2 regions of the Acetobacterium sp. K1/6 genome follow, and region 1 is predicted to be linked to the other one. Evidence: riboswitches for the same ligand, from Rfam matches in the RefSeq annotation. Region 1 holds a riboswitch; the other holds the start of a gene.

What was found. Region 1 has a riboswitch for cyclic di-GMP ahead of U2P91_RS02825 (glycosyl hydrolase family 28-related protein). Riboswitches for the same ligand answer to the same signal wherever they lie in the genome.
Region 2: another riboswitch for cyclic di-GMP. It lies ahead of U2P91_RS04915 (type II secretion system protein); the one in region 1 lies ahead of U2P91_RS02825 (glycosyl hydrolase family 28-related protein).

Annotation. Positions count from the first base shown of each region.
Region 1 is NZ_JAXQGA010000002.1:201,192-205,408, forward strand. Features, by position in the region: gene U2P91_RS02815 (WbqC family protein) at 1-11, shown strand, start outside; gene U2P91_RS02820 (leucyl/phenylalanyl-tRNA--protein transferase) at 39-902, opposite strand; cyclic di-GMP riboswitch class I at 1,375-1,450, shown strand; cyclic di-GMP riboswitch class I at 1,500-1,574, shown strand; gene U2P91_RS02825 (glycosyl hydrolase family 28-related protein) at 1,587-3,182, shown strand; cyclic di-GMP riboswitch class I at 3,306-3,388, shown strand; gene U2P91_RS02830 (glycosyl hydrolase family 28-related protein) at 3,401-4,217, shown strand, end outside.
Region 2 is NZ_JAXQGA010000004.1:124,896-129,112, forward strand. Features, by position in the region: gene U2P91_RS04905 (prepilin peptidase) at 1-579, opposite strand, end outside; gene U2P91_RS04910 (hypothetical protein) at 612-1,010, opposite strand; gene U2P91_RS04915 (type II secretion system protein) at 1,354-1,914, opposite strand; cyclic di-GMP riboswitch class I at 2,079-2,183, opposite strand; cyclic di-GMP riboswitch class I at 2,310-2,428, opposite strand; gene U2P91_RS04920 (type IV pilus twitching motility protein PilT) at 2,683-3,738, opposite strand; gene U2P91_RS04925 (GspE/PulE family protein) at 3,750-4,217, opposite strand, start outside.

The DNA.
Region 1 (4,217 bases):
GCAGGGGCTAGCGCTTTTAGGCAAGGTTTGATACAGATTTATGAAATTGTATCATGCTTATTTTTGACAAAGTGGTTTTTTACGGCTTGGCAAAAGTCCCAATCTTCAAACAAGCTTTCCCAATCTTCGATGACTTCAGGAGCCTTAATACTTTGGTCCAACAGCTCAAGAAACTGATCACGATCAATAATGACAGCGCCCATACTTTTCAGGTGATCAGTTGGCCAAGTTCCGCAGTCCAGGATTGCATAATTCAATTCTTCCAGTCGAATGGCTAGAGCGATCATTGCAAATTTTGAAGCGTGATTAATTCGTGTAAACATTGAGGAAATATGGAAATAGGAGCCAAAGGCGAATCCAAACAAACCGGCAACCAGTTTTTTGTTATACCAAACTTCGATGGAGTGTTTGTAACCTAAGTCATGCAAAACACAGCAGGATTTTCTACGTTCAGGTGTTAGCCAAGTGTAGTTTTCTCTTGATTCAGTGCACCCATTTACAACGTCAATAAAAGCTCTGTCTACCGTCAGATAAAAACTATTATGCTTGATTAGTCGCCACATAACTTTTGAAATATGAACCTGATCAGGAAACAGCACACAACGAATTTCTGATGTCCACCAGAGAATTGGCTGATTAATGAGTGATGATGGATAGATTCCGTTTTTAAAAGCGTAAATAATTCGTTCTGGAGTTAAATCGCCACCGATAGCCAATAATTCTCCAGCAGGTCCAATACGTATGTTCTTGTTTGAAGATGTATGAGGAGGAAAGTATAATTCATTGGTTAGACAGTATGCTTTTCCTCGGTACTGTAAATGACGTGTATAAAATGCTTTGAAAATGCCTTTAAAAAAGCGTTTATCCATTGTAATGAGTAGAAATTTTATTTTTTTTAGCACTGATTTTACTCCTATAAATTAATATTTTGAGTTCGGATTTATTGGATATTTTTTATATACTCTTTATTTGCCCCAAAAATTGATTATTACGCAAGAATCTAGGAAAATCAATTAAGTATTAAAATATTATTAATATAAAGCATCCAACAGGTATTGACTAATCTCTGGATATGTGATATAGTGACTTCGTAAAAGTAAATACTTTAATATTCGAATATTCTCCTGCTTTCATTTTAATAGTTACAAAAAATGATCGCATATTTATCAAATGCATAGGTTTAAGAGACGTTTAATAGATGACAACTAATGATTGAGTTGTATTAATTACAGTTTTATTTTCTAGGAGTAAATACGGACCTGTTAAAATTCAGTGGCGTAAAGTTTAGTGCCTATAAGTCGGTAGGTAGCTAACGAAAGGAAGGTATCAACAAAAAAACAGAGTTAAGTTAATAAGTATCGTGGAATAACTTTCCAACGATAAAGGCAAACCTGTTGAAAAACAGGGACGCAAAACTAAAGGGCCTGTAAAATGGCAGCCAGTTACCGAAGGGGAAGTTTTTTATTTGAAATTATTTTTGTTCTGAATTCATCGTTATCCAACGATAAAGGCAAACCAATTGAAAAGTTGGGACGCAAAGCTAAGGGCCTGTAAAATGGCAGCCAGCTACCGAAAGGAATACCATCATGAAAAAGTTATCTGTTTTTTTAGTCACACTATTTGTATTATTCAGTGCGATGCCAGTAAATTCAGCGTTTGCTGCCAGAGTTAGACCCCCAAGAAGACCGATTAGAATTACTCAACCGGTAGTGACAGAACCGGTAGTGACAGAACCGGTAGTGACAGAACCGGTAGTGACAGAACCGGTAGTCACAGAACCGGTAGTCACAGAACCGATAGTGACAGAACCAGAAGTTACAGAACCAACGACACCTGTCAGTCAGGAAGTCAGCGTCAAAGATTTTGGAGCGAAAGGGGATGGTATCAGCGATGATACCTTGGCCATTCAAAAAGCCATTAACGAGGCAAGCAGTAAAAATGTCACCTTGTTAATTCCGGCGGCAACCTATGTGGTTACGAGTCAATTGGAAATGAAGAACAATACAAAAATCAGCGGCTATGGTGCAACCTTGTACATGGCACCCCAGCAGTCAACAGTTGCCAATATTTTATGGTCAAATCCAGATTCGTATATTTCTAATGTAACGATCGAAGGATTGAAACTAGAATCTCAAAACACGATTGCAGGTGCCGAGTATTACGCAAACAGCATGATCAGCAACGTTCAGGGGATGTTTTTTCAGGGCATCAGTAACCTGACGATCAAAGATGTTTCGATGGATAGTATGTATGTAGGCTTAAAAATGGGACAATCTGGAAGCAACCGGAATCAGGGAGTTACTGTCAGCAACCTCAATATCGATAGAACTGGCATGCCTGTTCAGGTTTCTGGTACCAACGATTTAATCATGACAGATAGCATTCTGAATGCCAATTCTGGCGGAACGAAGTGGCTTCATGCAGCATACATCCGAGGCGATAACAGTAATTTCCTTTTTAACAATGTTGAATTTAATAATGCCCCTGGTGGCGGTATTGCAGTAGCTGGCAATGATAAATTCCCCACTGCACCCGATCATATTGTCTTTGAGAATTGTCGTATTAAAAACAGTGTTGTCGGTATGCACGTCAATACTGGTGCAAACAATGTGAGTATCTCAGGTTTAACCATCGAAGGAAGCAGTTTGGGGTTTAAGATAACGGATGCAAACAACCTGAATATCAAAGATGTAAACATTAGCGGTGCGATGCCATCAACTACTGATCTTGGTGCATTCATTATTAATAATAGTTATCAAGCAAATATAGAAAATGTTACAGTCGATGCCAATGGTATGGCAGGAGCCTTATTCTGGCTAATTGGTGAAGTAAAAGATACTAACGTTTCTGGAATGAATGTAACGAATGTGGATAAGATTCCCTTGATTAGTGCCAACAGCGCGTCTCAAACGACCAATGTTGTTGTAGAAAACTCCAGTTTTGAATATAACAATATCGATAAATACGGAATTGGTTTCAGAGGCGTTGGTTCACAAGCAGTGCTTCAAAACAATACCTTTGTAAATAACGGTGCTGAATATTCTTATCTGATCTACAATCCCGAAGGAACAGCTATTCAGGTATCTGACAATTCTTACAGCGGATTCCAAAGCTTGACTTCCAGCTCGGACTTTTCAGTAGCTACCAATAATTTCAACCTTCTGTCAGCAAAAGTTGACTAATCGATTTTAAAAATGGACATATCGTTTATCGTATTAATTCAATAAAGCAATTACTAAAAGCCTTGCTCTTTTGAACAAGGCTTTATTTTACAAATTAAAGTGGTCGAATATTAACAATTTTGTCCACGATAAAGGCAAACCAATTGAAAAGTTGGGACGCAAAACTAAGGGCCTTAACTCAAAGAGAAAGGTAGCCGGTTGCCGAAAGGAGCAAAAAAATGAGTTATAGTTTGGATCATCGCGCAAAGAAAATTTGTGTAAGTGTGGTGGTAATCCTATTGATGTTAAGTAGCGTTTTTTCTTCGAACGTTTTAGCAGCAACCATCGATACCGAAGCGACTGAATTACCTGGAGTCACCTATCAGACCCATATACAAAATGAAGGTTGGTCACAGGGCTGGATGAGTAGTGGTGAACTCTCCGGTTCAGAAGGAAAGGGATATCGCCTCGAGGGAATAAAAATAAATCTGACTGGAAGCGTCCCCTCAGGGTTAGAAATTGAATATCGGACACATGTGCAAAATAAGGGATGGGAGCAGGAATGGGCTACAAACGGAGAATTTTCAGGATCTGAAGGCGAAGGATTTCGGCTGGAAGGAATCCAGATTAGATTAACCGGTGAGAATGCAGCAAATTATTCTGTTAAATACCGAACCCATATTCAAAATGAAGGTTGGGTTCAAGGTTGGGTGTCAGACGGGGCACTCTCAGGCTCGGAAGGAAAAAGTCTGCGCTTAGAGGCAATTGAAATCATCATTGAAAAGCAGTCAGCTGGAGTAGCCAACGAACCCGCAGACCCAGTGGTTACAGACCCAGTGGTTACAGACCCAGTGGTCACAGACCCAGGAGTCACAGACCCAGGAGTCACAGACCCAGGAGTCACAGAACCAACCCCACCAGTGAGTCAGGAAGTCAACGTCAGAGATTTTGGTGCGAAAGGCGATGGTGTCAGTGATGATACATCAGCGATACAAAAAGCCATTAACGAGGCAAGTAGTAAAAATGTAACCTTAACAATGCCTGCTGCAACCTATA
Region 2 (4,217 bases), on a different contig from region 1:
CCAGCCCAACAGAAATCCGGCGACCCCCATCAGCTTAATATCCCCACCGCCAAAGGCATCGGCGATAAAAAAAGCCAGGACCAACATCGGCAGACTAATCACTCCCATGCCAATCACCCGGGAAAGGAGCCCGATCTGAGGGAAAAAGAAAAAGCTGAGTAAAGCCGGTGCCATCAGCGCAATCACGAGACCATTGGGAATGGTCATGGTATCAAAATCAATCATGGTAATACAGATTAAAATGGCCCCTGCCGAGAATACTACCAGCCACTGAAAGGATAGACCATAAACTGCAAAAATCAGGATTGCCATCAGCCCGGTAAAGAGTTCAACTAACGGATAGCGGATGGAAATCGGTTCGCCGCAATCAGCACATTTCCCCCGGAGCCAGAGATAACTGAACACCGGCACATTATGATAGCCTTTGATCTGGGCCTGACAATGGGGACAGAAAGAACGGCCTTTGGCAAAGGAAATTTCTTTGGGCACCCGGTAGATGACGACGTTAAGAAAGCTGCCGATAACGATGCCGACAACAAAGATATAAAGATAAAGGATGAAGTTGATGAATGCGACCATAGACCGTTATCCTTTCTGATAGATACTAACCGCTATTTTTCTTTACTGGCAACCAGCTCCCCGGGAGCGTATCGGGTGACCAGACCGCCCCGGGTATAGACAATATAATCGATGGCGGCGTCGCGGTTTTCGTCGATGACGGTGATAACCGCAGCCTGATTGACCTCTGCACCGATATAATCAATAAGATCCGCCTGTACTGGCACATGGTAGTTGCCGGAAGCCGCAAATTCGATGGCTTTAGCCTGGGCGGCCAGGTACACCAGCCGGCTGTTGGCTGCGTAGGTGGTATTCTGAATGCTTAAGACCAGACCGCCGATGATAACAACGACAAAAAAAAGGATCACCGATACCGCCAAGGAAAAGCCCCGGCTGAAGCGGATCGGTTCTGGACTGGTGGGAGCAAACTGATAATTTTTAATTGGGTACACGGTTTACCTCCCGGGATTGTGAGATGCAAAGCTTAGCATTTGAAAGTTATATATTAGTAGTAACAAAACAGATTAATTTTACCATTTAATTTAAAGGATTGGCTTAAGGCGAGGTAAAATTGTTATAATTTTTTGTTCATGCCCTGATATTTAAAACTTGCATTTTTATGGTTTCTAAGAACTATCTGAGCATGCCTGATATAAGTAAATTACTGCTTGGGATGATCTACCTGAAATAAAAAATCTCCCCATCCCCGCAAACCCGATGACAGGTTTGCGCCTGGGATAGAGAGCAATCACTCTATGACGCATAGGGTAATGAAGCTTTATTATGTCAGTACTATTAATTCAATTTTTTTACTGAGGCATTTCCGTCTTTTATCGTAACTTGATAGCCACCTTTTGAATAAACCAGTGTCGTTACTTTCGCTTTATTAGTGGTACTCACTAAACTACTGCTATCACTAGCACTTAAAGTAATTGCCCAATATGCATAACCCCTATTTAAGCCATCTGTTGTATTATATGTTGAGTCTTCCTGCTCTACGGCATTTAAATCTCCTTTAAGATATGACCACATTTGCATACTTGCACTCTGTTCAAGCGATGGACTACCAACTGGCGGAGTTAATTTTACGGCTTTAACTGCTCCAGAGCCCAAAGCTGTCTGCAACTGACTAGGAGTCAATCCACCTTTAGCCGTCATTTCTGTTGCAGTTGCCTGTGCTGCTACATACACTTCTCTCGCTTCGGCAATATAAGATTTTCCTTTAGCGTCACCCACAAATCCCAACATCGTCGGAATCGTAAACGCCGCCAAAATCGCCAAGATCACCAACACCACAATAATTTCCACCAGAGTAAACCCTTTTCTGCTTTTCCGTATCTTGTTAATTAATTCCATTTTTCGCTCCTTATTCTTTTATTTTAAGCTCTATATAATCATCTGCGCCTGAAGATGATTTATATACCGTATCGGTTATTAACTGCGAACAATTATCTCACAGTTCTCATTTTTTGGCCTTAATCCAACCCATTTCGGGGTCAAAAAAAGCCGCACTCTCACCGTGCGGCAACTGGCTGTCGTATCATGATGGATTTTTTGTCACACCCACTGATTTAGACCCTATAGCTTTGCGTCCCAGAGTTTCCTCTGTTTTGCCTTTTTCATCGTCTTTAATTCTATTTAATCGTAGTCTACGCCGGAATAAAAGTCAAGTTAAAATTTTACATTTTCGTGACATTTTACTGCATTTTTTGTGACATGTCTATTTATGGTATAAAAAAAGCCACACCTGGTGTGGCAGCTGGCTGTCATATTATCTTGTGTCTTTTCAACTGCTTAAAAATTACACAACGATAACTTAGACCCTGAAGCTTTGCGTCCCAGTCTTTCGTCTGGTATGCTATTTACTCTCATATCTTAATTGTTGTTCGACTAAAAGTCAAGCAAATTACACGGTAAATTGTTTTTATTTGCGTCTTAGTTAGTTAAGGGTTTATTTGTTTTGGTATTGCGTTCGGGTTAATAAAAGACAGCGTTCGGGCGGTTACTAACCGCCCCGACAGTCTTGATCTACGTTGGTTCTTGGAATTGAGGTCTTGCAAATTTTCAGTGTTTTTTCAGGCGCTTGATAACCGCTCCTACGAACCGAATTCAGACGATTTTAAGCTATCGTCCAAAATACTGGTTAAACTCCTGCTTGTCGCTGGCCCATTCCAAACCGACCTCGTAGGTGATTTTCTGGTCCCGGACCAGCATCGCCAAGTCCGCATTCAGGGTTTTCATGCCGTCCCGGCCGCCGGTTTGCATCACGGAGGCCAGTTGGTGGGTTTTATTTTCGCGGATCAGGTTCAGCACCGCATCGGTGCCGATCAGCACCTCCAGGGCAGCCATCCGGCCCTCACCGGAAGCCAGGGGCACCAGTTGCTGGGTGACGACCCCTTTTAAAATACTGGACAGCTGGGTGCGGATCTGCTGCTGGCTGTGGGGCGGAAAGACGTCAATGATCCGGTCAATGGTATTGGCGGCACCGATGGTGTGGAGGGTGGACAAGACCAGATGGCCGGTTTCGGCGGCAGTGACGGCGGCGGAAACGGTTTCGTAGTCCCGCATTTCGCCGACCAGAATGACATCCGGGTCCTCCCGCAGCGACGACCGCAGCGCCGCGGCAAAAGAACTGGCATCGACCCCGATTTCGCGCTGATGAACAATGCTGCGCTTATGTTCGTGCTTGTACTCCACCGGGTCTTCAATGGTTAAAATATGGACCGCCCGATTGGTGTTGATGTAGTCAATCATCGAGGCCAGGGTGGTGGATTTCCCGCTGCCAGTGGGACCGGTGATTAAAATCAGTCCCCGTGGCTCACTGGCTAACTTCCGAATAATCGGCGGCAGTTTGAGGTCTTCAAAACTGGGAATGGTATCGTTAAGCAAACGGATGGCAGCAGCATAACTGCCCTGCTGTTTATAGATATTGACCCGCTGCCTTAGCCCTTCTGGGGTGACATGGCAAAAATCCAGATCGGTACCGGACTCCAGACTCTCCCGTTCAATCGGAGTCAACAAGCTAAAAATCAGGTTTTCAATCATTTGCGGATTATGTTCAAAGTCGCTTTGATAAAGCTTACCATTTTTTCTGAAAACCGGTGGCAGCTCCCGGGATAAATGAATATCCGAACAATCATTGCGGCGGCCATAATTAACCAGCTCTAAAAAATTTGTCATCTTGCTTCTCCCTATTCGACGTAATATGATAATTTAAGAAATTCTTCCATCGAGGTAATCCCCTGGATCGTCAGATTAGAGACACTTTTTCGCAAGGGGATCAGCCGCTCGGTTTCTTCCACATAGCTGTAAATATTCTCAATCGGTTCCCTTCGGGAAATCATAGCCCGAATGGTTTTATCGATGGCCAGAATTTCATGGATAGCCGTTCGGCCTTTGTAACCGGTATTGTTGCACATGTGGCAGCCGCGGCCCCGATACAAGGTGGTCAGCCGGGGTTCCCCCAGCAGGTCTTTCTCAATCTCGGTCGCCGCATAGGCTTCCCGGCAATTGGGGCAGATTTTTTTGACCAGTCGCTGGGCTACTACCCCGGTTAATGAGTTGGCCACCATATAAGGCTCAACGCCCATATCCTGGAGTCGCACCACGGCCGATACCGCGTCATTGGTATGGAGGGTAGACAACACCAGATGACCGGT